Regions from separate parts of the Actinokineospora sp. PR83 genome, predicted to be linked through region 1. Evidence: riboswitches for the same ligand, from Rfam matches in the RefSeq annotation. Region 1 holds a riboswitch; each other region holds the start of a gene.

Region 1 (9,735 bases):
CTCTGGGGCGCGGTGCTGGCCTCCACCGACGCCGCCGCCGTGTTCAGCGTGCTGCGCAACCTCTCGGTCACCCGGCGGCTGGTCGGGTCGCTGGAGCTGGAGAGCGGCATGAACGACGCCCCCAGCTACATCGCCGTGGTGCTGCTGGCCTCCACCGACCCGGTCACCTGGTCGCTGCCGCTCACCCTGGCCTACGAACTCGCGGTCGGTCTGGCCCTCGGCGTCGGCCTGGGCTGGCTGGGCGCGCTCACCCTGCGCCGCGCCGCGCTGCCCGCCACCGGCCTGTACCCGCTGGCCACGGTCGCGGTGTGCGTGCTCGCCTTCGCAGGCGGGCAGGCCGCGCACGCCTCCGGACTGCTCGCCGCCTACGTCGCCGGGCTGGTGCTGGGCAACTCCAAGCTGCCGCACCGCTCCGACACGGTCTCCTTCGCCGAGGGGCTCGGCTGGCTGGCCCAGATCGGCCTGTTCGTCCTCTTGGGACTGTTCGCCTCACCGGGCAGGCTGCTCGACGCGATCATCCCCGGTCTGGTCGCCGGTGCCCTGCTGACCCTGCTGGCCCGGCCGCTGTCGGTGCTGGTGTCGATGGTGCCGTTCCGGATGCCCTGGCGCGAACAGGTCTTCCTGTCCTGGGCCGGGCTGCGCGGGGCCGTGCCCATCGTGCTGGCCATGATCCCGCTGTCGCAAGGCGTTCCCGGCGCGCAGCAACTGGTCGACGCCGTGTTCGTGCTGGTGATCGTGCTGACCCTGGTGCAGGGCACCACGCTCGGGCTGCTGGCGAAGCTGCTGCGGCTCGACACCGGCGCGCAGCCCAAGGAGGTCGACGTCGACGTGGCGACCCTCGACGAGCTCAACGCGGAGCTGTTGCAGGTCACCATCCCCGTCGGGTCCAAGCTGCACGGCGTCTACCTGTCGGAGCTGCGGCTGCCGCCGGGCGCCTCGGTCAGCCTCGTCGCCCGCGGCGCGGGGGCGTTCACCCCGGCCACCACGACCCGGTTGCAGGAGCTGGACCAGGTCCTGGTGGTCACCACCCAGGAGGCCAGGGCCGCCGCCGAGACCCGCATCCGCGCGGTCGACCGGGCGGGCCGCTTCGCCCGCTGGAAGGGCGAGACCGGCAAACCCTGAGCCGTGACGCCGATCCCACTCGGTGGATCGGGTCTCGATCCGCGGCGCCGCGTCGGCTATGGTCTTCGGCAAGGTCATGAGCGCCAGCGTCAAGCCCCGGTTTGCTGGCCGGCAACCCTCCTCCGCGGTGGGGTGCCCCGGGTGAGGACCTGGTCCTCCCGCGAGGTGCGGGACGGGCAAGCGCGGACCCCCCTCACCGGCCAGGGTCCTCACGACCCTGGAGGTACGCCATGACGCTCGCCATCCCCAGCCGCCGCACCGCCGGACCGGCCCGCGACACCGGCTGTGCCACCGAGCCCGGGACCGACGGCGCCGCCGGGACCCCCGCCGTGCCGCCCGTGGTGGGGGCGCGGCTGGCCGTCCCGCTGGTCGACGGCCGCCGGGTGACCTACGCCAACCTCGACCACGCCGCCAGCACCCCCGCCCTGGAGGCCGTGCGCGACGCCGTGGACGAGCTGCTGCCCTGGTACGCCAGCGTGCACCGCGGCGCCGGGTTCGCCTCCCAGGTCTGCACCCGGGTGTACGACCAGGCCCGCGACGTGCTCCGCCGGTTCGTCGGCGCCCACGGCACCGACGAGGTCGTCTTCACCCGCAACACCACCGACAGCCTGAACCTGCTGGCCGGGGTGCTGCCCCGGGGCACGTCCGTGGTCCTGTTCGACACCGAGCACCACGCGGCGCTGCTGCCCTGGCGCGGCCCGCGCGTGCACCGCCTGCGCACCCCGGAGAGCGCGGGCGACGCCGTCCTGGCGCTGGACCGGGCGCTGGCCGACTGCGCCGTCGGGCCGCGCCTGGTGGTGCTGACCGCCGCCTCCAACGTCACCGGCGAGGTCTGGCCGATCGCCGAGCTGTCCGCCGTCGCCCGTCGCCACGGCGCCAGGGTCGCCCTCGACGCCGCGCAGCTCGCCCCGCACCGGCCGGTCGACATCCGCGCCCTCGACGTCGACTGGGTCGCCCTGTCCGGGCACAAGCTCTACGCCCCGTTCGGCGCGGGCGCCCTCGTCGGCCGCGCCGACTGGCTCAAGGCCGCCGAGCCGCACCTGGTTGGCGGCGGCGCCACCGCCTCGGTCACCGACCGCGGCGACCGGCTCGCGGTGACCTGGTCGACCGGGCCGGAGCGGCACGAGGCCGGGTCGCCGAACGTGGTCGGCGTGCACGCCCTGGCCACCGCCTGCGAGGCGATCACCCGGCACGGCTGGGACGCCGTGGTCGAGCACGAGCGGGTCCTGCTGCACCGGCTGCGCGCCGGGCTCGCCACCGTCCCCGGCCTGCGCCCGCTGGGCCTGTTCGGCCCGGCGCACGACCGGGTCGGCGTCGTCAGCTTCACCGTCGACGGCCTCGACTCCGGCCTGGCCGCGGCGGCCCTGTCCGCCGAGCACGGCATCGGCGTGCGCGACGGCGCGTTCTGCGCGCACGTGGCCACCGCCAGGCTGCTCGACCGCGCCGGGAGCCATGAGCGGCGGGCGCTGCGGGTCAGCATCGGCCTGGGCACGACGCCCGAGCACGTGGACCGGCTCGTCGCCGCGCTGCACGCCCTCGTCGACGGCGGCCCGGCCGCCGAGTACGCCCTCGTCGACGGCCGCTGGGCGCCGGTCGAGGACCCCCGGCCGCTGCCGCCGTTCCTGCGCGAGCTGCCCTGAGCCCGGTCGACGGCCGGGCGGGTCGGCCGACCGTGGACAATGGGGTGGTGAGCAGTGAGGAACGCGATGGGGTGAGCGCGGCACCGGTGCCGCCGCGCAGGGCAGCGCTGCTGGTCGGCACGGCGGTGGTGGTGTACGCGCTCGACCTGGTCACGAAGATCCTGGTCACCGCCAACCTGGAGGGCGAGCCGCCGGTGCGGCTGCTCGGCGGGCTGGTCTACCTCGACCTCATCCGCAACCCCGGGGCCGCGTTCTCCATGGCCACCGGGATGACCTGGCTGCTGACCCTGGTCGCCATCGGCGTCGTGGTCGCCATCGTCTGGATCATCCCCAAGCTGCGCTCGACGGGCTGGGCGATGGGCCTGGGCCTGGTGCTCGCGGGCGCGCTGGGCAACCTGACCGACCGGCTGTTCCGGGCCCCCGGGGTGTTCCAGGGGCACGTGGTCGACTTCGTGTCGGTGTTCGGCCCGAACGGCGAGTACTTCCCGGTGTTCAACGTGGCCGACTCCGGCATCAGCGTCGGCGGCGTGCTCATCGTGCTGATGGCCCTGCTGGGCCGCGACTACGACGGCAGCCTGACCACGAAGTCCGAGAAGAAGGCGGCCACCGGTGAGTGACACGCGGACCCTGCCCATCCCCGACGGCCTCGACGGCATGCGCGTCGACGCCGGGTTGTCGAAGCTGCTGGGCATCTCCCGCACCGTCGTCGTGGCCCTCACCGAAGCCGGTGACGTGCTGGTCGACGGTCGACCCGCGGGCAAGTCCGACCGGCTGCTGGCGGGCGCCTGGCTGGAGGTGACCCTGCCGCAGCCGGACCGCCCGGTGGAGCTGAAGGCGGTGGCGGTCCCCGGCCTGGAGATCATCCACCAGGACGACGACGTCGTGGTGGTGGACAAGCCGGTCGGCGTCGCCGCCCACCCCAGCCCCGGCTGGTCCGGCCCCACGGTCATCGGCGGCCTCGCCGCGGCGGGCCTGCGCATCTCCACCTCGGGGGCCGCCGAGCGCCAGGGCGTCGTGCACCGCCTGGACGTCGGGACGACCGGGGTGATGGTGGTCGCCAAGAGCGAGCACGCGTACACGGTGCTCAAGCGGGCGTTCAAGGAGCGCACCGTCGAGAAGCGCTACCACGCGCTGGTGCAGGGCCACCCCGACCCGAGCGTCGGGACGATCGACGCCCCCATCGACCGCCACCCGCGCCACGACTACCGGTGGGCGGTGGTGGCGGGCGGCAAGCCGAGCATCACCCACTACGAGACCATCGAGGCCTTCCGCGCCGCGTCGCTGCTCGACGTCAAGCTGGAGACCGGCCGCACCCACCAGATCCGGGTCCACTTCAGCGCCCTGCGCCACCCCTGCGTCGGCGACCTCACCTACGGCTCCGACCCCACCCTGGCCAAGCGCCTCGGCTTGACCCGCCAGTGGCTGCACGCCCGCACTCTCGGCTTCCACCACCCCGCCGACGGCCGGTGGGTCGAGTTCACCAGCGAGTACCCCGCCGACCTCGCCGCCGCCCTCGAAACCCTGGCCGACGACTACTGACCGGAACGGATTCGCGTGTCCGGGTGCGCGGGCGGGGTCCGAGCGGTTACGTTGGGGCCCCGCCCGACGCCCTGGTGGCGACCCCCGGAGGCCGCGATGACCAGCCCACGCGACACCGAGCAGCTCAACGACCACCTGGTCGTGGACGGCGTGATCGGGGGTGACCCCGGCCAGGTCGCGGATCTCGACACCGCGGACCTCGACACCCCGGCCCGCGGTCTCCCGGCGCCCGACTACGACCGGGACCCGCCCACCTCGCCGATCCCGGCGCAGCGGACGGTGGAGGCCAAGAAGGGGTTCTTCTCCCGGTTGTTCAACCGGGGCTAGTTCTCCACGGCCCAGGTCAGGGCGAGGTCTTCCTCGTCCGGCCGGGGGCTCCAGCGGACCGAGGTCACCGCCATCTGCTCGGGCACCACGTACACCGTGTGCCCGCCCGCCGTCTCGCCCGGTGCGACGCCGATACGGTGCGGGGGGCGCGAGGACAGCGACACCGGGGCCTTGCCGACGGTCTCGCCCTCCGGGGTCACCAGGACCAGGTACAGGTCCGGCAGCGTGGAGAAGTGGACCGACCCGCGGTTGGTCAGCTCGGTGTGCACGACGATCGAGCGCTCGCCCGGTTGCAGGCGGTAGCCCGCGGCGGTGAACAGGTAGTCGGCCGGGTCCACGACCTCGACCAGGCGCACGGCGAGGCGCTCGCCCTCCAGGCCGGTGGTCTCCAGGCTGTTGCCGACGGTCCCGGTGCGGCTCGCCGCGGTGCGGGTGGTCGGCTGGGTGCGCTCGACCGGCAGGTCCGCCGGGGCGGGCGGCTGGTCGCCGCGGGCCCAGGTCGACACCTGCGGCGGGCCCCAGGTGCTCATCGGCTCGTTGGGCACCGGGAACGGCTGGCTCTGCGGGGCGTGACCGGCGTTGTGGTTGTGGTGCGGCGGGGCCTGCGCCGGGAAGGGCTGGCTCGGCGGACCCATCTGGGCCGGGAACGGCTGGCTCTGCGGGTTGACCTGGTACGGCCCGCTCTGCTGGCCGGGGTGGTTGTTCTGCTGCTGGTACTGCGGCGGGTAGCCGGGTTGCTGCTGGGGCTGCTGTTGCTGGTACTGCCCCGGCATCGGGTAGCCGACCGGCGCGCTCTGCCGGGCCAGCGCCTGCCGCAGGCCGTTGGGGTCGCACTCGACGCCCACGAGCAGCGGCAGCCCGGAGCCGGACAGCGCGACGAGCCGGGAGGCCACCTCGCGCGGGTCCATGCCCAGGCGCGCGGCCACCTCGTGCACCGCGGCCCTGCCCATCTCGGCGACCACGCCGAGCAGGCGGACGTCTACTGGATCGACCACGGTTGGCACGCTACCCGGTCGTCAGGACAGCCGCGCCGCAAGCCGGGGGCCGACACGGCCATGATCGATCAGACCGGGGCGTCGTCGAGCACCGCGGGGTGGCGGGGGTCGTCGGCGCGCACCCCGGTGTCGGCCGTGTGCAGGGGGCGCACCTCGGCGTCGTAGCGGGCGAAGGCGGGCAGCGCCCAGTGCTCGTCGGCGGGCAGCCGCCGGGCCAGGGCGGGCGCGGACAGCCACAGGTGCACCGACAGCTCGTGCGGCAGGCCGCGGCCGAGGAGCAGCTCGCCGTCGAGCAGCAGCACGCCCCCTGGCGGCAACTCGGTGTAGTCGGCGCGGGTGGCGCGGTCGGTGGCGGCGTTCCACAGCGCGGGCAGCACCCGGCCGGTGCCGCCGGGGGAGAGCGGGTCGAGGACCTCCCGGCGCAGCGCGCCCTCGTCCAGCCACAGCTCGTAGCGGGCGTCGGGGTCCGCCCGGCCCCGCTCGAACCGCAGCGAGGCGGGCCGCAGGAAGTCGGCGGCGCCGACCCGCAGGACCGGCCTGCCGAGCACCCGCAGCGGCTCCACCAGCGCCTCGGCCAGCTCGTCCGGCCGCGCGGGCGGGGCGCCGTCCAAGATCACCCGAGTCCACTCGGTACGCTCCCCGGCCACCACCCGGTCGGTGAGTTCGCGGACCAGCACCTCGGGTGTCACGGGGCGGAAGCGCATGGCGTAGTTGTATCAGCTTTCTTGATATGGAAAGGGATTCGCCCACCCGTTCGACACGCGCGCCCCCAATGCCGCGGACCGTCATACCCCCTCGCTAGGGTGGCGTCGTGGCTGACTCCTTCGCTCATCTTCACGTGCACACCGAGTACTCGATGCTCGACGGAGCGGCCAAGCTCAAGGACATGTTCACCGAGTGCGAGCGGCTCGGCATGCAGTCCGTGGCGATCACCGACCACGGGCACACCAACGGCATCTACGACTTCTTCACCCAGGCGACCAAGGCGGGCATCAAGCCGATCCTGGGCGTCGAGGCGTACGTCGCGCCCGCCTCCCGGTTCACCAAGGAGCGGGTCCGCTGGGGCGACCCCGGCCAGAAGTCCGACGACGTCTCCGGCAGCGGCGCGTACACGCACCAGACGATCTGGGCGCGCAACGCGACCGGCCTGGGCAACCTGATGCGCCTGTCCAGCCTGGCCTCGATGGAGGGCCAGCTCGGCAAGTGGCCGCGGATGGACCGCGAGCTGATCACCGCGCACGCCGACGGGCTGATGGCCACCACCGGCTGCCCGTCCGGCGAGGTGCAGACCCGGCTGCGGCTGGGCCACTTCGACGAGGCGCTGCAGGCCGCGGCCGACTGGCGCGACATCTACGGCAAGGAGCACTTCTTCGTCGAGCTGATGGACCACGGCATCGAGATCGAGAGCCGGGTCCGCGGCGGGCTGGTCGACATCGCCCGCAAGCTCGACATCCCGTTCGTGGTGACCAACGACTCGCACTACACCTTCAAGGGCGAGCGCGAGTCGCACGACGCGCTGCTGTGCGTGCAGACCGGCAAGACCCTCCAGGACCCGACGCGGTTCAAGTTCGACGGCGACGGCTACTACCTCAAGTCTCCGGACGAGATGCGCGCGGTCGACGCCTCCGACCCCTGGCAGGAGGGGTGCCGCAACACCCTGCTGGTGGCGGAGAAGGTCGACCCGACCGGCATGTTCGAGTTCCGCAACCTGATGCCGAAGTTCCCGATCCCCGACGGCAAGACCGAGGACGAGTTCTTCCGCGAGCAGGTGTGGGCCGGGATGCGCCGCCGCTTCCCCGATGGCGTCGACGAGGAGCACACCCGCCAGGTCGAGTTCGAGATCGGCGTCATCACCCAGATGGGCTTCCCGGCCTACTTCCTGGTGGTCGCCGACCTCATCGGCTGGGCCAAGTCCAACGGCATCCGGGTCGGCCCCGGCCGGGGCTCGGCCGCGGGCGCGCTGATCGCCTACGCGATGGGCATCACCGACCTCGACCCGCTGGCGCACGGGCTGATCTTCGAGCGGTTCCTCAACCCCGACCGGGTCAGCCCGCCCGACATCGACATCGACTTCGACGAGCGCAGGCGCGGCGACGTCATCCGCTACACCACCGAGAAGTGGGGCGCGGACAAGGTCGCCCAGGTGATCACCTTCGGCACCATCAAGGCCAAGGCGGCGATCAAGGACTCGGCCCGGGTGCTGTTCGGCCAGCCCGGCTACGCCATCGCCGACCGCATCTCCAAGGCATACCCGCCCGCGGTCATGGCCAAGGACATCCCGCTCAACGGCCTGTTCGACCCGCAGCACAAGCGCTACAACGAGGCCACCGAGATCCGCGAGCTGTACAACAGCGACCCGCAGGTCAAGGAGATCATCGACACCGGCCGCGGCCTGGAGGGCCTGATCCGCAACGCCGGTGTGCACGCCTGCGCGGTCATCCTCTCCGCCGAGCCGCTGATGGAGACCATCCCGCTGTGGAAGCGGCCGCAGGACGGCTCCATCATCACCCAGTTCGACTACCCGACCTGCGAGTCGCTGGGCCTGCTCAAGATGGACTTCCTGGGGCTGCGCAACCTCACGGTCATCGACGACGCGCTGCGCAACATCGAGACCAACGGCAAGCCGGTCCCCGACCTGGAGACCCTGGGCCTGGACGACAAGGCCACCTACGAGCTGCTCTCCCGCGGTGACACCCTGGGCGTGTTCCAGCTCGACGGCGGGCCGATGCGCGACCTGCTGCGGCTGATGCGCCCCGACAACTTCGAGGACATCTCCGCGGTCGGCGCGCTCTACCGGCCGGGCCCGATGGGTGCCAAGTCGCACACCAACTACGCGCTGCGCAAGAACAAGCAGCAGGAGATCACCCCCATCCACCCCGCCCTGGCGGAGGCGCTGGAGGACATCCTCGGCACGACCTACGGCCTGATCGTGTACCAGGAGCAGGTCATGGCGATCGCGCAGAAGCTGGCGGGCTACACGCTCGGCCAGGCGGACCTGCTGCGCCGGGCGATGGGCAAGAAGAAGAAGGAGGTCCTGGACGCGGAGTTCGTCAACTTCTCCGGCGGCATGGAGAAGAACGGCTACCCCAAGGACGCGATCAAGACCCTGTGGGACATCCTCGTCCCGTTCGCCGACTACGCGTTCAACAAGGCGCACTCCGCTGCGTACGGGCTGGTCTCCTACTGGACGGCCTACCTCAAGGCGAACTACCCGGCCGAGTACATGGCCGCGCTGCTCACCAGCGTCCGCGACGACAAGGACAAGGCCGCGGTCTACCTGTCCGAGTGCCGCCGCATGGGCATCACGGTGCTGCCGCCGGACGTCAACGAGTCGGAGAAGGACTTCGCCCCGGTCGGCAACGACATCCGCTTCGGCCTCGGCGCGATCCGCAACGTCGGCGCCAACGTGGTCGACTCGATCATCAAGGCGCGCACCGAGAAGGGCGACTTCGTCGACTTCTCCGACTACCTGCGCAAGGTCGACACCACCGCGTGCAACAAGAAGGTCGTGGAATCCCTGATCAAGTCGGGGGCCTTCGACTCGCTCAAGCACCCGCGCAAGGGCCTGTTCCTCATCCACACCGACGCCGTCGACGCCGTCATGGAGACGAAGAAGGCGGAGGCCGTCGGCCAGTTCGACCTCTTCGGCGCGGGCGGCGGGGCGGACGAGGACGTCTCCAGCGTGTTCGACGTGCGGGTGCCCGACGAGTTTTGGGAGTCCAAGCACCAGCTCGCCCTGGAACGGGAGATGTTGGGCCTCTACGTCTCCGGGCACCCGCTCAACGGCGTCGAGCACATCCTCACCTCGCAGTCGGACACCTCCATCGCGGCGATCCTGGAGGGCGGCCTCTCCGACGGCGCCCAGGTCGTCATCGGCGGCATCCTCGCCTCGGTCAACCGGCGGGTGAACCGCAACGGCGAGCCGTGGGCGTCGGCGCAGTTGGAGGACCTCGCCGGTGGCATCGAGGTGCTGTTCTTCCCCAAGACCTACGCCGTGGTCGGCATGGGGGTGCTGGAGGACGCGATCGTGCTGGTCAAGGCGCGGGTGGCCAAGCGGGACGACCGCACCTCGCTGATCGCCAACGACCTGGCCGTGCCCGACCTGTCCAACG
Region 2 (9,735 bases), on a different contig from region 1:
GCTACCAGCCACACCAACCCCACCAGGCACAGCAGCCGCCCACCTCGAACCGCCGCTTGGCGGCCGGCCACCCGGAACCCCACCGCGCGCAGCCGGCGACCACCCCGCCAACCGGCGGCCGGGCGGCCAGCCACCCGCAACCCCACCGGGCGCAGCGAAAACCAGCCACCCCCGCAACCGCCAGCCCGGCTACAAAAATGCCCGGGTGGGTGGATCTGCTTGGGTGGGGGAAGCGATCATGTGCAAGCCTGCCCGGGCTGTGGGGCATCCCTTCAGCCCCACTCGGTCACACTGGGCACATGATCGCTGTAGGGGCCCCGCCCAAGCAGATCCACCCACCCGGGCACCACCGACAAACGGCCGGGCTTCAAATCCGCTTGAGCACCGGGCATCAAGACGCAGCAGCCCGGATCGACGACTCCAACTGTTCCCCAGCAGCCGCCCGCCGCAACTTCCCCGAGGGCGTCTTCGGCAGAGTCCCCGGCGCCAACACCAACACCGAAACCGGCCGAGCGTTCACCGACTCGAAAACCCGAGCCCCCACGTCCTTCCGGATCCGCTTCTCCTCCCCCGCGTCCCCCGCGAACTTCGACTCCACCACCACGGCGAACCGCTCCCGCAGGCTCCCCGCGTCCAACCGCACCGCCACCGCGTTCCCCGCCCGCACCCCCGGCACCGTCCCGGCAGCGCGCTCGATGTCGGTCGGGTAGATGTTGCGCCCAGCCAGGATGATCACGTCCTTCTGCCTGCCGCAGATGACGATCTCCCCACCGGCCAGGTATCCGATGTCCCCCGTGGACAGCCACCCATCCGCGTCCTGGGTCGCAACAGGACCGTCCACCGTCAGGTACCCGGGCGTCACGGCCTCCCCGCGCAACTGGATCTCCCCGACCTCGCGCTCCCCGCGCACCACCCCGTCCCCCGAGACGATGCGCGCCTCGATACCCGCCAACGGCTTGCCCAGCAACGCGAACGACCGCACCGGACCGTCGGCGGCGGGCACGGCGAGCTGTTCGGACTCCAGCTTGTCCGCGTCCACGGAGTCCAGGCGCAGCCCGGAGAGCAGCGGCGCGAACGACACCGCCAGCGTGGTCTCGGCCATGCCGTACGCGGGGAAGACGCACTCGGCGCGCAGGCCGAAGCGGGCACCCTCGGCGGTGAACGACGCCACCGCCTTCTCGTCGATGGGCTCGGCGCCGTTGAGCGCCAGGCGCAGCGACGAAAGGTCGTACTTGCCGTCTTCGTCCACTCCGGACAGGCGCCTGCCGAGCAGGGCGTAGGCGAAGTTGGGGGCGGCGGTGATGGTGCCGCCGTAGCGGCTGATCAGGTCGGCCCAGATGAGCGGGCCGGTGAGGAACTCGACGGGGGTGACCTTGACCAGTTCCATCCCGATGGTCATCGGCACGGTGAGGAAGCCGACCATGCCCATGTCGTGGAACAGCGGCAGCCAGGACACCATCACGTCGTGCTCGACGTCGAGGGCCGACGCGGCGCGCATGGAGGTCAGGTTGGCGAACAGGTTGCCGTGCAGGATGCGCACGGCCTTCGGGTCGGCGGTGGACCCGCTGGTGAGCTGCAACAGCGCGGGCTGGTCCTCGCCGACCTCGACGACCTCGGCCAGCGGCTCGCCCCCGGCCAGGTCGGTCAGCAGCAGGTAGCCGATGCCGTGCTGCTCCAGCACCGGGGCGAGCTGGTCGAACGGGGCGCCGAGCAGCACCAGCTCGGAACCGATCATGGCCAGCACCCGCACGGTGTCCTCGGCCCACTCGGCGAGGTCGGTGCGCGGGGTCGGCTGGTGCAGCATGGTGACGCTGCCGCCGGAGAGCCACACGGCCTGCACGGCCGGGGCGATGGTGATCGGTTCGGCGGCCAGCACGGCGACCGCGCCCCCGGGCTCCAGCCCGCCAGCGACCAGCGCGCCCGCCATCCGCAGCGCCCGCCGGTGCACCTCGCCCCAGGTGGTGCGCACCGGGTCGGCGGGCTCCCCCGTGGTGATCCCGCGCGCGTCCCCCCGGGTGCGGGCGGTCTCCAGCAGCATGTCGACGAACCGGCTCATGACCGCCAGTTTAGGGCCTGCGTCACACCTCCGGGTGAGCCGCGGTGATCACTCGGCGGCGTCGGCCACCTCGAGCCAGCGGCCCTCCAGCTCCTCCTTCTCCGCGACGACCCTGCGCAGCTCGGCGTCGAGGTCGAGCAGCTTGCCGCTGTCGGTGGCCGCCTCGGCGAGGGCGGCGTGCAACTGGGCTTCCTTCTTGTCCAGGGTGGCGATCTGCCGCTCCAGCCGCGACAGCTCCTTCTGCGCGGCCCGGCGCTCGGCGGCGTTGACCCGCGGCCCCTCGTCGCGGACCGGCTTCGCCGCGGCGGGCGCGGTCGCGGAGACGATCTTCAGCCGCAGGTCCAGGTACTCCTCGATGCCGCCGGTCAGGTCGCTGATCTTGCCGTCGCCGAACAGCGCCACCACCCGGTCGCACACCCGCTCGACCAGGTACCGGTCGTGGGAGACGACGACGATGGTGCCCGGCCAGGAGTCGAGCAGGTCCTCGAGCTGCTGCAGGGTGTCGATGTCGAGGTCGTTGGTGGGCTCGTCGAGCAGCAGCACGTTGGGCTCGGCCATCAGCAGCCGGGCCAACTGCAACCGCCGCCGCTCCCCGCCGGACAGGTCGCCGACCGGGGTCCACTGCTTCTCCGCCGGGAACCCGAACCGCTCGGCGAGCTGGGACGCGGACAGCTCCTGCTTGCCGAGCTGCACCCGGCCCGCGATCTCCTCGACCGCCTCCAGCACCCGCTTGCGCGGCGGCAGCTCGACCAGTTCCTGGGTCAGGTGCGCGATCCGCACCGTCTGCCCCTGGATCCGCCTGCCCGTCTCCGGCTCGCTGTCCCCGGCGAGCAACCGCAGCAGGGTGGTCTTGCCGGACCCGTTGACCCCGACCAGGCCGACCCGGTCGCCGGGGCCGATCCGCCAGGTCTCGTGGTCCAGGATGGGCTTGTCGCCCGCCTTGACCGAGGCGTCCTCCAGCTCCAGCACCGTGCGCCCGAGCCTGCGCTTGGCGAAGGCCAGCAGCTCCACGCTGTCGCGCGGCGGTGGCACGTCGGAGATCAGCTCCTCGGCGGCCTCGATCCGGTAGCGCGGCTTGGAGGTGCGGGCCGGGGCGCCGCGGCGCAGCCAGGCCAGCTCCTTGCGGGCCAGGTTGCGCCGCTTCTCCTCCAGGGTGTCGGCCAGCCTGGCCCGCTCAGCCCTGGCGTAGACCCAGTCGGCGTACCCGCCCTCGTACTGCTCGACCCGGCCGCCGACGACCTCCCAGGTCCGCGTGCAGACCGTGTCGAGGAACCACCGGTCGTGCGTGACGACCACCAGCGCGGTCCCGCTGGTGATCAGGTGGTCGGCCAGCCAGCGCACCCCCTCGACGTCGAGGTGGTTGGTGGGCTCGTCCAGCACGACCAGGTCCAGGTCCTGCACCAGGGCCGCGGCGAGGGCCACCCGGCGCCGCTCACCACCGGACATGGTGTCGACCGGGCTGTCCAGGCCGAGGGTGAGGATCTCCAGGCCGGTCAGGATCGACCGGGCGCGCGGGTCGGCGGCCCACTGGTGCTCCTCTGTGATGCCCAACGGGTCCAGCACCGCGTTGCGCACGGTCGACCCGGCGGGCAGGTCGGTGCGCTGGGTGACCACGGCCATCCGCAGGTCGCGGTTGCGGCTGACCCGCCCGGTGTCGGCGGGCTCGATGCCCGCCAGCACCTCCAGCAGGGTGGTCTTCCCCCCGCCGTTGAGGCCCACGACCCCGATCCGGTCGCCCTGGTTGACGCCCAGGGAGACGGAGTCCAGCAACGGGCGGACGCCGTAGCTCTTGCTGACGTTCTCGATGTTGACGAGGTTGACCATTCGCGCTTTCCAGGTGTGGTTCGGGGGCGGATTACGCGTGCGCCTCGGGCGGCACCGGGCGCGGGGTGTCGTCGGTGACGACCCGCGCCCCCGGCACCGGGCCGTGCGCCACCCGGACCGTGCGGCACACGCCCGCACCGGACAGCTCCGCGGCCACCCGCAGCGCGGCGTCGCCGTCGGCGCAGAGGAACGCGCAGGTGGGCCCGGACCCGGAGACGATGCCCGCGAGGGCACCGGCGGTGACCCCGGCCCGCAGCGTGCGCCGCAGGCCCGGCCGCAGGGAGACCGACGCGGCCTGCAGGTCGTTGCCGAGCAGCGGCGCCAGCCTGCCCGGGTCCCCGGAGGCCAGCGCCTCCAGCACCGGCTCCACGGCGCCGATCCGGGGCGGGTCGCCGTCGGCGCGCAGCCGGTCCAGCTCGCCGTAGACGCTCGGGGTGGACAGGCCGCGCCGGTCGAAGGCGAGGACCCAGTGGTAGGTGTGCCGGGACAGGACGGGCACCAGCTCCTCACCGCGGCCGGTGCCGAGCGCGGTCCCGCCGTGCAGCACGAACGGCACGTCGCTGCCCAGCCGCGCGGCGACCCCGGCCAGCTCGTCGCGCCCGATGTCCAGGCGCCACAGCGACGACAGCGCGACCAGGGTGGCCGCCGCGTCGGCGCTGCCACCGGCCATGCCACCGGAGACCGGGATGCCCTTGCGGATCACGACCCGGATCTTCGGCTCCTCCGGGTCGCGGCCGACGTGCTCGGCCAGCTCCCGCACCGCCCGCCAGGCCAGGTTGCTGGGACCGGTGGGCACCGAGTCGGCCCCCTCGCCGTGCACCTCGACCCCGGGCTCGTCGGCGATGGCGACGGTGACCTCGTCGGTCAGCGAGAGGGCCTGGAAGATGGTGGCCAGGTCGTGGTAGCCGTCCGGCCGCAGGTCCCCGACTCCCAGGTGGAGGTTCACCTTGGACGGGACGCGAACGGTGACCGGCGGAGGCACGACAGCAAGCACCCGCCCAGCCTACGGCCGCCCTGCCCCTGGCCGGTTCCAAGGTCCCTGCCGCGGGCTCGTGGGGGTGGGTCAAGTGTGCTCAAAAGCTTGAAGAGCCGATCGTTTGTTGGTGGCGCCCGGGTGGGTGGATCTGCTCGGGCGGGGCCCCTACAGCGATCATGCGCCCAGTGTGACCGAGTGGGGCTGAAGAGATGCCCCACAGCCCAAGCAGGCTTGCACATGATCGCTACCCCCACCCAAGCACATCCACCCACCCGGGCATGTGGTCACCGGGCCGGCGGTTGCGGGGGTGGCTGGCTTTCGCTGCGCCTGGTGGGGTTGCGGGTGGCTGGTCACTCGGCTGCCCGCTGGTGGGGTGGTCGGCGGCTGCGCCTCGGCGGGGTTTCGGGTGGCGGGGGTCGGGAAAAGCACCGCGCCCGCCCTGCCGGGGGTGCCGGTGGGGCGGGCGCGGTGGTTCGTCGTGCGGATCAGGCGCAGGCGGCGACCAGGCCCTGGGGGCCGGTGCGGCGCTGCTGGACCTGGCCGCCGCGTTCGGCGATCCAGGTCAGGGCGGTGTCGGCCTGGGTGCCGGAGAGGCCGAGGAGGAAGCGGGCGACCGGGGTCTCGCCGATGCGGGTCAGGCCGCCGCCGACGACCGAGATGGTGGTGCCGAAGCGGGAGGTGGCCTCCGGGAGGAGGGCGCCGACGGCGGCGAAGCCGACGAGGACGACCTCGGCCAGGCGGTCGTGGCGGGCCTTGGCGGCCTTCGGGGCGTCGATCTCCGGGAGGAGGGACTGGGCGACGGCGCTGCGGGGGTCCTGGACCAGCGAGAGCAGGTGGCCCGCCTCGGTGATCCGGCCGCCGTCGAGGAGGGCGACGTCGTCGGCGATGCGGCGGACGACGCCCGCGTCGTCGGTGGCGACGAGGACCGTGGCGCCCAGTTCGGCGCGGGCGCGGTCCAGGACGGTGAGGACGCCCGCGGCACCGTCGGCGTCGAGGTCGCGGGTGGGGTCGTCGGCGAGCAGGAGGCCGGGGTCGCCGACCAGGGCCCTGGCGACCGCGACCCTGGCCTGCTGGCCCGGGGTCAGGGCCTCGGGGTAGTGGGCGGCCTTGTCGGTGAGGCCGATCAGGTCCAGGAGCCTGCCCACCTTCTCCCGGCGCTGGGGGCCGTCGACGCCCGCCTGCTCCAGGGGGAGGGCGATGTTGCCCGCGGCGGTGCGCTGCTCCAGCAGGCCGCCCCGCTGCACCACGCCGATGCGGCGGCGGGCCGCGCGGAGCCTGCGCGGGTCGAGGCCGGAGGTGTTGAACCCGTCGAACCGGATGACGCCGGAGTCGGGGCGCTCCTGGAGGGCGACGAGGCGGGCGAGGGTGGACTTGCCGGACCCGGTGGGGCCCACCACGCCGGTGATGGAGCCCGCGGGGACGTCCAGGGTGACGTCCTGCAGGGCGTGCACGGGGCCACTGTCGCCGGGGAAGGACTTGGTCAGGTTCTCAACGGTGATCACGATCTGCTCCAACGCGGCGCGACGGCAGCCCTCCGGACCGGCTCGCGTCCACAGTGGACGTTCCGGGGCAGGACGGGCTGGGGTGGTACGAAGACGACGTTCTACTGGGGACAGCTCAGCCAGATACGCGCGTACGACGACATGCGGTCACGCCTCGTCGGCATTGGTCGATGACCCGCCGGGTGGTGAGGATTCGCATCGTGGTTCCTCCATCGTTCCTGGCGGTAGCACCTGCCCTCGGTGGGTGGTTGCTGCGGCGTCAACGAGCCAGGTCTCTCAGCCGCTCGGGATGGAATGCTCACAAAGTACACCCGATGGGGATGCTCAAAAGCAAGCGCGCGACGACAACACCGCGCGAGATCACACCAGCGGAGTAGTGATCTCCGGCCGCGGTGGGTACCCGGTGCGGTCGGTGCTCAGCGGGCGGCGGCGATGCGCACGAACGCGTCGATGTCCAACTGCTCACCGCGCGCCCCGGGGTCCACCCCGGCCGCGACCAGGACCTCCTCCGCGCGGGCGGCCGACCCGGCCCACCCGGCCAGCGCCGCGCGCAGCGTCTTGCGCCGCTGGGCGAACGCGGCGTCGACGACGCCGAACACCGCGGCCCGGTCCGCGTCGGGGGTCGGGCGGCGGGTCATCAGCACCAGCGCGGAGTCGACGTTGGGGACCGGCCAGAACACCGTCCTGGGCACGGTGGCGACCCGCTTGGCCGAGGCGTACCAGGCCACCTTGGCGCTGGGCACCCCGTAGACCCGCGAGCCCGGCCCGGCCGCCATCCGGTCGGCCACCTCCGCCTGGACCATGACCAGCACGGTGCGCAGCGAGGGCAGTTCCGCCAGCAGGTGCAGCACCACCGGCACGGCCACGTTGTAGGGCAGGTTGGCGACCAGCGCGGTGGGCGCCCCCAGTTGCTCCGCCCGCACCCGCATCGCGTCGCCGAGCACGACGGTCAACCGGTCCGCCAGCTCGGGGGCGTGCTCCCGGGCGGTGGTGGGCAGCCGCCCGGCCAGGACCGGGTCGATCTCCACCGCGACGACCCGCGCGCACGCGGGCAGCAGCGCCAGGGTCAGCGAGCCGAGTCCGGGGCCGACCTCCAGCACGACGTCGTCCGGGGCCAGGTCGGCCACCCCGACGATCCGCCGCACGGTGTTGGGGTCGTGGACGAAGTTCTGCCCCAGCTTCTTGGTGGGCCGCACGTCCAGCTCGCCTGCGAGCCTGCGCACGTCCGCGGGCCCCAGCAGGGCAGATCCACCCACCATCACCCGCGAGAGCCTACGCAACCCCGCCCCGCCGACCGGGTCCGGGCCAGGACGCGCCGACGGCCACCCCCGGAAAACCGGTGGTGGCCGTCGGCGGGCGCTGCGAAGATCTGCCTACTTGGGCAGGCCCAGCTTGCTGGAGCAGTGCGGCCAGGCGCCGTAGCCGCCGCGGCTGTCGCGGAGCTTGGTGGCGACGGCGATCTGCTGCTCGCGGGTGGCCTGGTGCGGGTACGCGGCGTACGCGCTGCCGCCGTAGGCGTCCCAGGTGCCCTTGTTGAACTGGAGGCCGCCGTAGTAGCCGTTGCCGGTGTTGATGGCCCAGTTGCCGCCCGCCTCGCACTTGGCCAGCGAGTCCCACACGCCACCGCCGGAGATGACCGGCTGCGCGGCCTGCACGGGCTGCGGGGGCTTCTTGGTGCCGACCTTGACGACCTTGGGCTGCGCGGGCTTCGTCTCCTTGGAGCCGATCTCCTCGCGCGCGACGACCTTGCCGTTCTTCTCGGTCACCCGGTAGGTGGCGATGCGCTCACCGGGGGCGCCCGGCTCGACGACGACCTCGGAGCCCTTCTCGGCCTCCGGGTCCTCGACCTTCTGCACCGGGACCGCGATGGGCTCGGTCTGGTTGATCACGGTGACGCCGGTGCGGCTGATCCGCACCTCGGCACCGGGGGTGAGCTTGACGTCGGCACCGGGCAGGATCGCGTCCTGCGGGCCGAGGGCCACGCCGCGCTCGGCCAGCAGCTCGCCCACGGTCACCGCGGTGGTCTGCACCGGGGCGGGGGCGTTGCCGCCGTCGAACAGGGTGATCGCCTTGGCGGTCTTGATCTCGACGGCCATGCCCTCGAGCGGCACCTGGGCGTCGGAGCCCGCGGAGACCCAGGAACCCTGCACCGGGGCGTTGGCCTGCTTGAGGGCCTCGCCGAGGGTGTCGGCGCGCACCCACGCCTGGCGCTGCTCGCCGTCGACCGTCATGGTCAACTGGCGGCCGCGCTGGAGCACGATCTTGCCGTCGTCGCCGATGGAGGCCGACGGGGACGGGCTGACCGAGTCGTGCGACCCGACCGTGATGCCCTCTTCCTCCAGCACCTCGGCGACGGTGTCGGCGTAGGTGTTGACCTGGTGGGCCTCACCGTCGACGTCGACGGTGACGGTGTTGTTCATCGCGATGGCCGCCGCGCCGCCGCCGGTCAGGGTGACCAGCACGGCCGCGATCGTGGCCTTGAGGAACGTGGACTTCCAGCGGGTGACCGCGGCGAGGAGGCCGGGGGCCTCACCGTCCCGGCGGACCTTGAGCCGCTGCGGGGCGTCGAGCGTCTCGTCTTCCGACGCGTCGTCCGGGAGCATCGCCAGCGACGGCAGGACGGTGGTCTCGGCGTTGATGAGCCGGATCAGCTCGTCGACGTCGACCCCGGCGGTCGCCATGATCTCGTCGGCCTGCGGGCCGAGGGCGTAGCGGACGTCCTGGTCGGTGATGTCCAGCGACGACGAGTAGCCGGTGTCCAGGTCGTACTCGGGGAACTCCGACTTCCAGGCCGAGAAGTCGGCCTCGTGGTCGTCGAGCGTCGTGGCGGTCGCGCGCACCGGGGTGAACCAGTCGGTGTCGACGAAGCCGTTGTGCTCAGGACGGCCAGGGCCGTCGGTCTGTTTGCCGCTCACAGGGTCGTTTCCTCCAGAAGGCGGGAGCCGTGCTCCGCAGGCGATGGGGTCAGGTCAACCGAGAAATCGATGGCCTGCTCCTTCTCACCGTCCGAGCGCGTCTCCGCGCATTCATTCGTCTCGACAACCCGCAGCCAGCCACCCCGACGTGTACTGGCGAAGCTCCGGGTGTTCACCGGGACGTTCAGCCCCGGGTGGGTACGATCACGGGACAGTAACGAGCCCCGGGTGGTTGCGCAAACACATCCGGCAAGGTTATGAGTCCTGTCACAACACCTTCGGAGCAATTGTCTCGTCCGTTCAACGCAACCCCGCACGGGGTGAAAGGTCGGATGTTGCGCTGGGCAACCGGAACGTGCGCTCAGCGGTGGCCGACACCGCGCCTGCGAGGTCTGCCACATCGACCCCGCGGAGCTCCGCGAGTCCCCTGATCGTGTAGGCCGCGCCGTACGGCTCGTTCTT
Region 3 (9,735 bases), on a different contig from region 1:
GACGCCACCTGGGCACCGCCGGACGGCGAGACCCGCGTCGAGGTCGCCGCCCGGGCCGTCGAGGTGGTCGCCGACCTCGACGAGGGCACCGACGAGACCGCGCTGCTGTGCGCGCACGGCGGCCTCATCACCGCGCTGACCGGGCGGATGCTGGGCCTGCCGGTGGAGAACTGGTCGCAGCTGGGCGGCATCAGCAACTGCCACTGGACCGTGCTGGCCCGCCGCCCGAACAGCGGCCCGACCTGGCGGCTGGTCGCGTACAACGCCGGGACGACCAGCTGAACCGCATGTCCCCGACCCTGCTCGTGTTCGGCGACTCGCTGTGCTTCCACGGGCCACGGGGACCGATGCCCGCCGACGACCCCCGGCTGTGGCCCAACCTGGCCGCCGCGGCGGTCGGCGGCCGCGCCGAGCTGTTCGCCGGGCTCGGCTGGACCGCCCGCGACGCCTACTGGTCGCTGACCGGCGACCCGCGCGTGTGGGCCGCGCTGCCCGACGTCGACGTGCTGGTCCTGGCCGTCGGCGGGATGGACACGCTGCCCTCGCCGCTGCCGACCTACCTGCGCCAGGGCATCCGCTACCTGCGCCCGGACGGCCTGCGCCGCCGCGTCCGGAGCGCCTACCTGGCCGCGCAACCGCACCTGGCCCGGCTCACCCGCGGGTGGCCGGTGGTGCTGCCCGTGGCCCAGACCGTGCGCTACCTGGACGACATTGTGGTCGCCGTGCGCGCCCTGCGCCCCACCCTGCCCGTCGTCATCGCCCTGCCCGGTGTCCACCGCGCCGCCTCGTACGGCTACGTCCACACCGCCCGCGACGCCGCCGTGGCGGCCATCGAGGCGTGGGCCGAGGAGTCCGGGGTGCCCGCCCTGGACCTGCGCGCCACCATCGGTGACCACGTCCTGGGCGGCCACGGCAACGTCGACGGCCTGCACTGGGGCTGGGAGGGGCACGCGCTGGCGGGCAAGGCGCTGGCGGAACTCATCGCCCCGCTGCTCGACCCGCGCACGAACCGCGTGTCGTAGGTTCCCGGCGGGGCGGCAACTAGGCTCCCGCCCCGTGCCGTTCGCCGTAGTCACCGACTCGACCGCGTACCTGCCGGAAGGCTTCGCCGACCGGCACGCCGTCCGCGTCGTGCCACTGCTGGTCCACCTCGACGGCCGCGAGTTCCGCGACGGCGTCGACCTCGGACCCGGTGAACTGGCCGAGGCGCTGGCCCGGCACCGCGCGGTCACCACGTCCCGGCCCAACCCGGACGAGTTCATCGCCGAGTACCGCTCGCTGCTGGACGCGGGCGCCGACGGCGTGCTGTCGGTCCACCTGTCCCGCGAGCTGTCGGGCACCTGGGAGTCGGCCCGGCTGGCGGCCGAGGAGGTCGGCTCGGACCGGGTGCGCGTGGTCGACTCCCGCACTACCGCGATGGGCCTGGGCTTCGCCGCGCTGCGGGCGGCGGAGGCGGCCGCCACGGGCGCCGGGGGAGCGGAGGTCGAGGCGGCGGCGGTGGCGGCGGCGGAGCACACCAGGAGCTTCTTCGTGGTGGAAACCCTCGACCACCTCCGCCGCGGCGGGCGCATCGGCGCCGCGGCGGCGCTGATGGGTTCGGCGCTGGCGGTCAAGCCGCTGCTGCACGTGCACGACGGTCGGATCGTGCCCCTGGAGAAGGTGCGCACGACCAGCAGGGCGCTGGGCAGGCTGGTCGACCTGGCGGTCGAGGCGGCGGGGGACGGCCGGGTCGAGCTGGCCGTGCACCACCTCGCCGCCCCCGACCGCGCCGCCGAGGTCGCCGCCCGCTTGGACGAGCGCGTCCCGAACTCCTCCGGGTGCGTGGTCTCGGAACTGGGGTCGGTGATCGGCGCCCACACCGGTCCCGGCGTCATCGGCGTCGTGGTCTGCCCCGGCCGCCTCTGACCAACCCTTCAGCGTCCCACCCGAAACCGACGTTTTTCCTTTTCCACAGGGGCATTCCGCCTGAGTTGTCCACATGGGTCGAATCCATCCACAGGCGACGAACACCCCTCGATTCCGCCTCGCCCCGCCCCTAGCGTCGATCTCATGACCGACCGCACCGCACGCACCGCGCAGATGGACACCGTCCTCACTCGGCTGGCCGCCGTGGCGGGCCGCCCCTGGGACGCCACCGCACCCGAGTCCCGCGAACAGCGGTGGCGCGGCACAAGCCAACGCCACCCCGATCCGCCACCCGGCCCCGGCACACCCCGGCCACCCCGCACCGATCCCCCTCCGACCCCCGGCGATCCCCGGCCCCGCACCACGAACCCCACCAACAGCGGTTCGCCCACGACTGCCGATCAACCCGACCCCGCCTCCCCACCTGACCCGCACGCCGCCGAACCCACCCAGGAGGAGCCCTTCGTCGTCGACCCCCAGACGCGGCCCGACCGCGAGCGCACGCCCCGGTGGTGGCACGACCACCCCGCCGCGGCCCTGCTCCGCCGCGTGACACCGCCCCGCCGCACGCCCATCGCCCTCGTCGTCGGCGCCCTGGCCCTGCTGGCCGTCGTCACCTACTGCACGCTCTCCACCAACCCGACCCCGGAACCGGCCCCCGACCTCGCCGCCGCCACCGTCGACCACTCCCCGCGCCCGTCGTCGACCGCCCCGCCCCAGGTCGTCATCGACGTCGTGGGCAAGGTCAACGCCCCGGGCGTGCGCACCCTGCCCACCGGTTCCCGGGTCCGCGACGCCCTCACCGCCGCGGGCGGCCCCACCCCCGACGCCGACCTGACCACCCTCAACCTCGCCCGCCCCCTGGTGGACGGCGAACAGGTCCGCGTCGGCCTGCCCGCTGCCGTCCCCGCCGCCGCCGACCCCCAGAACCCGCCCACCACCGCACCCGTCGACCTCAACACCGCCACCGTGCAACAACTCGACTCCCTGCCCGGCGTCGGAACCGTGACCGCCCAACGGATCCTCGACTGGCGCACCCGCCACGGCCGCTACTCCGACGTCGCCCAACTCCAGGAGGTCGACGGCATCGGTCCGGCCCGCTTCGCCAAACTGCGCGAACTGGTGACCGCCCGATGAGCGCATCGACACCACCACCCGCCCACCGCCCCACCCGAGTCGGTTCGACGCTTGGTTCCTGCCGCTTCCGTGGTGTGCTCACCACGGCAGGTGCCCGAATCCGGTGTCGGTGCGGACCAGCGCTCCCCGCCTGTGGCCCACACGGGTTCCTCGATCCGGCGGTTGATGTGCGAGCGGCTCGTTCACCCGGCCGAGCGTGCGGGCCCAGGTCTTGGGTGTCCCGTCCTGGACGGTCGCAGCGAGCATGTCCTGTGCGCCGCGTTTCGCGGGGAGCGGGTGACCGCCCGGTGAGTCCGTCGTGATCGGTGCCTGCCGGCTGACCGATGCCCCGGTCCGCCACGACTGGCGCCTGGTTCCCGGTGCGCTCGCGGTGTGGGCCGCCGCCCTGCTCGCGCTGCTCGTGCACTGGTCGTCCGCCCTGGTCATCGGCGCGGTGACCGTCGTGGTCGCCTGCCTCCTCCTCCGCACCGGGCGGCGTGCCTGGCCCCTGCTGGTCTCCGGGCTCGTCGCGGCCTGGCCCGTCCTGGCGGCCGTGCACGACGCGGCGACCCACCCCCTGCGCGAAGCAGCCGCCCGCCAGGTCTCCCGCGAGCTGGACCTGGTCGTCGCCGAGCGGCCGCGGCCGGTGCGATCGGCCGGATTCGGGGCCACCCCGACCGGCCCGCGGTCCGTGGTCGTCCCCGCCGACACCCCCGACGGTGCCAGGGTCGCGCTCCTCGCCCCGGTCCAGGCGTGGGCGGACGTCCTGCCCGGGCAACCGGTGCGGGCACGCGGCACCCTCGCACCCGCCGACCCCGGCACCCTGACCGTGGCCCTGCTGCGCGTGCGCGGTCCGCCGCTGTGGGCGGGGGAGGCGCCGGGCTGGCAGCGACTCGCCCGGGACCTGCGGGTCGGCCTGCGGGACGCGGCCGGGGTGCTCGACCCGGACTCGGCGGGACTGCTGCCCGCGCTGGTCGTCGGCGACACGGACGGCCTGCCCGACGTGGTCGAGGACGAGTTCCGGGTGGCGGGCATGTCCCACCTGCTGGCGGTCAGCGGCTCGAACCTGGCGATCATCTGCGTGGCCGTGCTGTTCCTCCTGCGGTTGCTGTGGTTCGGGCCGCGCGGGTCGGCGGCCGGGGCGTTGGCGGCGCTGGTCGGGTTCGTCGTCCTGGTCGGGCCGGAGCCGAGCGTGCTGCGGGCCGGGGTGATGGGCGCGGTCGGCCTGCTGGCGTTGGCGCTGGGCCGGGAGCGGTCGGCGATCCCGGCGCTGGCCGGGACGGTCCTGCTGCTGGTCGCGGTCGACCCGGGGTTGGCGGTGGCACCGGGGTTCGTCCTGTCGGTGTTGGCCACCGGGGCGCTGGTGCTGCTGGCACCGAGGTGGGTGGACCGGATGACCCGGCGGCGCGTGCCCAGGGTGGTGGCGGAGGCGTTGGCCGTCCCCGCCGCCGCCCACCTCGCCACGGCACCGGTGGTGGCCGGGCTGAACGGGCAGGTCAGCGTCGTCGCCGTGGTGGCCAACCTGGTGGCGGCGCCGGTGGTCGCGCCCGCAACCGTGTTCGGGGTGCTCGCCGCCGTGCTCGCGCCGCTGTGGACCTGGGCCGCGGTGTGGTGCGTGCGCCTGGCCGGGCCCGAGGTCGACTGGCTCGTCGCCGTGGCCCGGTGGGCGGCGGACGTGCCGGGAGCGGCGATCGACTGGCCCTCGGGGTGGTGGGGCGGGCTGGTGGCGGTGGTCGTCCTGCTGGTGCTCGTGGTGGCCCTGCGCGGCCGGGGGACCGTCGTCGCGGTCGGGTTGGTCGCCGTGCTGCTGGTGGTCGTGCCGGTCCGGGTGCTCGCCCCGGGGTGGCCGCCCGCCGGGTGGGCGGTGGTCGCCTGCGACGTCGGGCAGGGGGACGCGCTGGTGCTGGCCACCGACGAGCCGGGGCGGGCGGTGGTGGTGGACGCCGGACCGGAGGCGAGTCCGGTCGACGGCTGCCTCGACCGGTTGGGAGTGGACAGGGTGCCGCTGGTGGTGCTCAGCCACCTGCACGCCGACCACGTCGGCGGCCTCGCCGGGGTCCTCGCCGGACGCGCCGTCGGCGGGATCGCGGTCGGTGCGGGTCGTTCGCCCGCGTGGGCGTGGGACCAGGTCCGGCACGAGGCCGCCGACGCCGGGGTGCCGGTCGTGGGGCTGCTGCCCGGGCAGCGGCTGGGCTGGCCGGGCCTGACCCTGGACGTACTGGCACCACAGCGGAAGGAGGCAGGAAGGGCACCGGACGGCACGGAGATCAACAACCGTTCGGTCGTGCTGCGCGCGTCGACCCGCGCCGGGCGGGTGCTGCTGGCGGGTGACGTGGAACTGGGCGCCCAGGCGGAACTGCTGACCTCGGGAGTGGACCTGCGGGCGGAGGTGGTCAAGGTGCCGCACCACGGCTCCGGCTACACCGCCCCGGAGTTCCTCACCGCTGTCGGCGCCCGCATCGCCCTGCTCAGCGTCGGCGCGGACAACCGCTACGGCCACCCGAGCCCGCGCACGCTCGACGTCCTCACCCGCGGGCACACCCTGGTCGGGCGCACCGACCGCGACGGCGACAGCGCGGTGGTCGTCGACGCGGGGGTACCCGCCCTGATCGGTCGCGGTGGTGCCCGCTCACCGCCGAAGCCCTGAGCGGCGGCGAACCGGGACAGGCGGGTGGTGCGAAGACCGGTGCCGCCGTGGGATCACGGCGGCACCGGTCGGTCGGGGCGTGGCTCGCGGTGGCCGCGAGCCGGGTGGCTCAGTAGCCGAGGACCTCGCGGACGGCGGCGGCCGACGGCGGGATCGTGGCCTTGGGGCCGATCTGGTCCTGGACCGCGTCCAGGGTCTTGAGGCCGTCGCCGGTGATGAGCAGGACGGTCTCGGCGTCGGGGTCGATCTTGCCCGCCGCGATGAGCTTCCTGGCCGTGGCGACGGTGACCCCGCCCGCGGTCTCGGCGAAGATGCCCTCGGTGCGGGCCAGCAGGCGGATGCCCTCGACGACCTCGGCGTCGGTGACGTCCTCGACCGCGCCACCGGTGCGGCGGACGGCGTCGAGCACGTACGGGCCGTCGGCGGGGGCGCCGATGGCCAGGGAGCGGGCGATGGTGTCCGGCTTGACCGGGCGCACCACGTCGTGGCCGCCCTTGAACGCCGTCGACACCGGCGAGCAGCCGGTGGCCTGGGCGCCGAACACCTTGTACGGGGTGGCCTCGACCAGGCCCAGCTCGCCGAACTCGCGGAACGCCTTGTCGACCTTGGTCAACTGGGAGCCGGAGGCGACCGGGATCACGATCTGCTCGGGCAGCCGCCAGCCGAGCTGCTCGGCCACCTCGTAGCCCAGGGTCTTGGAGCCCTCGGCGTAGTACGGGCGGACGTTGACGTTCACGAACGCCCAGTCCTCGTGCTCGGCGGCCAGTTCGGTGGCCAGCCGGTTCACGTCGTCGTAGTTGCCGTCGACGGCGATCAGGGCGCCGTCGTAGACCGCGGTGGTGAGGATCTTCGCCCGCTCCAGGTTGGAGGGGATCAGCACGACCGACTCCCAGCCCGCCCGCGCCGCGGCGGCGGCGACGGCGTTGGCCAGGTTGCCGGTCGACGGACAGGCCAGCACCCGGAAGCCGAGTTCGCGGGCGGCGGCGAGCGCCACGGCGACGACCCGGTCCTTGAAGGAGTGCGTGGGGTTGCCGGTGTCGTCCTTGACCCACAGCGACTTCAGGCCCAGGGCGGCGCCGAGCCGGTCGGCCTTGACCAGGCGGGTCATGCCGGGCTCGGTGTTGGGGTGCTCCCGCACGTCCGACGGCACGGGGAGCAGGCCGCGGTAGCGCCAGATCGACTGGGGCCCGGCCTCGATGCTCTCCCGGGTGATGTTCCCGAAGTCGTAGGAGACCTCGAGGGGGCCGAAGCACTCGGCGCAGGCGAACTCAGCGGCAAGCGGGATGCGGTGGCCGCACTCCCGGCACGACAGGGCGCGGGCGGGGCCGAGGTCGAAGGCGCCGGTGGTGGCGGCCTGCTGGATGTCGACGGTCGATGTCATCGAGGACACTCCTCATCTCTCCCGCGTGGCGGGTCGGAATTGGCACCGTGGCCCGCCGACCTCCCGGCCGCTGATTCGTCGCGGTGGAAAGTGGTGGGTGCCGGTTGCCGGGGCTTCGTCGGGCCGTTCCCTCTGCCCCTCTGGATGAGCGGTATTCAGTTGTCTGGCGCACACAAGGACCGAGGTTGCCCCCGGCACGCCCGCAACGCTACGGCAACAAACGCGCCGTCGGCCAATCCCCTTTCCAGAATCCGAGAGCGCCCCCCGCCGCGTCTGCGCAATCCTGAGCGCCGCCGCCGTGGCAGGATTGCCCGGGTGAGTTCCCCCTCGGTCACGCCCGCGCCGCTGCAACTCGTGCTCGGCGAGGAGGAGTTGCTGGTCGAACGGGCGGTGCGCGCGGCGCTGGAGACCGCCCGGCTCGCCGACGCCTCGGCTGACCTCACCCGGATCCGGGTGTCCGAACTCACAGCCCCTGAGCTGGCCGAACTGGTCAGCCCCTCGCTGTTCGCCGAGGGCAGGGTCATCGTCCTCGACGCCGCGCACGAGGCCACCCAGGACATTGCCGCCCTGGTCACCTCCTACGCCAAGCAGCCTGCCGAGGGCATCGTGCTGGCGGTCGTGCACAACGGCGGCGGCCGCAAGCCGGGCAAGGACATCGTCGCGGCGATGCGCAAGGCGGGTGCGGTGGTCACCGAGTGCGCCAAAATCACCAAGGCTCCCGAGCGGGAGAACTTCGTCCGCAACGAGATCCGCCAGGCGGGCGGCAAGACCGATCCGGCCGCCGTCGCCGCGCTGATCGATTCGGTCGGCTCCGACCTGCGCGAACTCGCCGCCGCCGCCCAGCAGCTGGTCGCCGACACCGCCGGGGCGGTCACCGAGGAGGCCGTCCGCCGCTACCACCGCGGCCGCGCCGACGTCACCGGCTTCGCCGTCGCCGAGAAGGCCGTCACCGGCGACACCGCGGGCGCCCTGGAGGCCCTGCGCTGGGCCATGCAGACCGGTGTCCCGCACGTCCTAGTGGCCGACGCCCTCGCCGACGCGGTCCGCACGGTCGCCAGGGTCGCGGGCGCGGGCCGCGCCGACCCGTTCCGGCTGGCGGGCGAACTCGGCATGCCCGCCTGGAAGGTCAAGAAGGCGCTGGCCCAGGCCCGCGGCTGGAAACCGCGCGCCCTCGGCGAGGCCATCCAGATCACCGCCCGGGTCAACGCCGACGTCAAGGGCATGGCCGCCGACGCCGACTACGCCCTGGAGCGCGCCGTCCTCGGGATCGCCCGCGCTCAGCGCTCCGACCACTGACCCGCGCCCGCACCGGGTTTGCCGCCCACTGGACCGCGCCCGCGCTCGACGTGCTGATCACCGTCCCGCGCCCGTGTTGCGCCTGTTGATCACCGGCCTGCGCCCGTGTTCGGCCTGCCGGTCACCGTCCCGCGCCCGGCGTTCCGATCTGTGCGCTCAGCACCGGGGCTGGCGGGCACCGGTCCGCGCCCGGCGCTCCGAGCGCCTGCCACTCGTCGGAGTCCCGCGCGGACCGCAGGTCAGTCGGGCGTGGCAGCAGGTGGCGCACTTGCCTTGTACGGGACCGGCTTCCTCGGTCTGCGGTGCAGGTGGTCACCGCCGCGCCTGTGGACAACTGCCGTCACTCTCCGAGAACTGTCGGACCCCTTCGGTAATGTGGAATTCGGGGGTCCCCCCGGGCTGTGGATGGACGGGGGCGGGGAGTCGGGGGAGCGGCTAGCGTTGGTGGGTCAGGGGTTGGGGCCGCGGCTGGCGAGGATCTCGTCGCGGCGGGTGAGGCGGTGGCGGCGGCGGATCTCGGCTTCGCGGAGGCGGCGTTCGTCCTCCGGGGTCTCCGGGAGCAGGGGCGGGACCTCGCGGGGGTTGCCGTGGGCGTCCACGGCGACGAAGACCAAGTAGGCCGTGGCGACGCGGGTGGGGGCGACCCCGGCGCGGTCCCAGGGTTCGGCGACGACCCGCACGCCGACCTCCATGGAGGAGCGGCCCGCCCAGTTCACCTGGGCGTGCGCGTGGACCAGGTCGCCCACCCGGACCGGGTGCAGGAAGGTCATGCCGTCCATGGCCGCGGTGACCGCGGGGCCGCCGGAGTGCCGCTGCGCGACCGCGCCCGCCGCGTCGTCGACCAGCTTCATGACCACGCCGCCGTGCACGGTGCCCAGCAGGTTGGTGTCCACCGCGGTCATGATGTGCGACAGCGACGTGCGGGCGGCGGACGGCGGCTTGGGGTCCATGCACCCGAGTGTGCAAGAACGACAGCGGCGCCGCCCACCCGGGGGTGGACGGCGCCGCCGCGGAACTGGCTTCGGTCAGCCGATCTTGTTGGCGCGCTGCGCCATGGCCGACTTCTTGTTCGCGGCCTGGTTGGCGTGGATGACGCCCTTGCCCGCGGCCTTGTCCAGCGCGCGGCTGGCGGACTTGAGCAGCTCCTGCGCCTTGGCGGCGTCCCCGGCGTCGGCGGCCTCGCGGAACTTGCGGATCGCGGTCTTCACCGAGGACTTGACCGACTTGTTGCGCAGCCGGGCCTTCTCGTTGGTCTTGATGCGCTTCATCTGGGACTTGATGTTGGCCATGGCGGCTCTCCTCAGTGTCGTACCCGGGTGACGCGCCGTGCTGTGGAACGGTGGCCCCGCTGAGCGGGTCTCCTCCTGGGCGGAGTGCCGCACGGGCGCGT

What was found. Region 1 has a riboswitch for S-adenosylmethionine ahead of L6E12_RS02330 (aminotransferase class V-fold PLP-dependent enzyme). Riboswitches for the same ligand answer to the same signal wherever they lie in the genome.
Region 2: another riboswitch for S-adenosylmethionine. It lies ahead of L6E12_RS32725 (methionine ABC transporter ATP-binding protein); the one in region 1 lies ahead of L6E12_RS02330 (aminotransferase class V-fold PLP-dependent enzyme).
Region 3: another riboswitch for S-adenosylmethionine. It lies ahead of thrC (threonine synthase); the one in region 1 lies ahead of L6E12_RS02330 (aminotransferase class V-fold PLP-dependent enzyme).

What each region holds. Positions count from the first base shown of each region.
Region 1 covers NZ_JAJCXD010000008.1:3,503-13,237, forward strand. Annotated here, with positions in the region: gene L6E12_RS02325 (potassium/proton antiporter) at 1-1,122, shown strand, start outside; SAM riboswitch class IV at 1,195-1,311, shown strand; gene L6E12_RS02330 (aminotransferase class V-fold PLP-dependent enzyme) at 1,353-2,762, shown strand; gene lspA (signal peptidase II) at 2,810-3,379, shown strand; gene L6E12_RS02340 (RluA family pseudouridine synthase) at 3,417-4,301, shown strand; gene L6E12_RS02345 (hypothetical protein) at 4,398-4,628, shown strand; gene L6E12_RS02350 (AsnC family protein) at 4,625-5,623, opposite strand; gene L6E12_RS02355 (uridine kinase) at 5,692-6,327, opposite strand; gene dnaE (DNA polymerase III subunit alpha) at 6,435-9,735, shown strand, end outside.
Region 2 covers NZ_JAJCXD010000127.1:52,700-62,434, forward strand. Annotated here, with positions in the region: gene L6E12_RS32710 (fatty acyl-AMP ligase) at 392-2,056, opposite strand; gene L6E12_RS32715 (ABC-F family ATP-binding cassette domain-containing protein) at 2,105-3,880, opposite strand; gene L6E12_RS32720 (4-(cytidine 5'-diphospho)-2-C-methyl-D-erythritol kinase) at 3,912-4,874, opposite strand; gene L6E12_RS32725 (methionine ABC transporter ATP-binding protein) at 5,342-6,358, opposite strand; SAM riboswitch class I at 6,565-6,654, opposite strand; gene rsmA (16S rRNA (adenine(1518)-N(6)/adenine(1519)-N(6))-dimethyltransferase RsmA) at 6,775-7,617, opposite strand; gene L6E12_RS32735 (resuscitation-promoting factor) at 7,732-9,273, opposite strand; gene L6E12_RS32740 (TatD family hydrolase) at 9,574-9,735, opposite strand, start outside.
Region 3 covers NZ_JAJCXD010000040.1:204,159-213,893, reverse strand. Annotated here, with positions in the region: gene L6E12_RS14755 (histidine phosphatase family protein) at 1-282, shown strand, start outside; gene octT (diglucosylglycerate octanoyltransferase) at 288-1,022, shown strand; gene L6E12_RS14745 (DegV family protein) at 1,057-1,905, shown strand; gene L6E12_RS34755 (ComEA family DNA-binding protein) at 2,050-3,042, shown strand; gene L6E12_RS14730 (ComEC/Rec2 family competence protein) at 3,341-5,668, shown strand; gene thrC (threonine synthase) at 5,778-7,049, opposite strand; SAM riboswitch class I at 7,059-7,200, opposite strand; gene holA (DNA polymerase III subunit delta) at 7,365-8,345, shown strand; gene L6E12_RS14715 (acyl-CoA thioesterase) at 8,795-9,295, opposite strand; gene rpsT (30S ribosomal protein S20) at 9,371-9,634, opposite strand.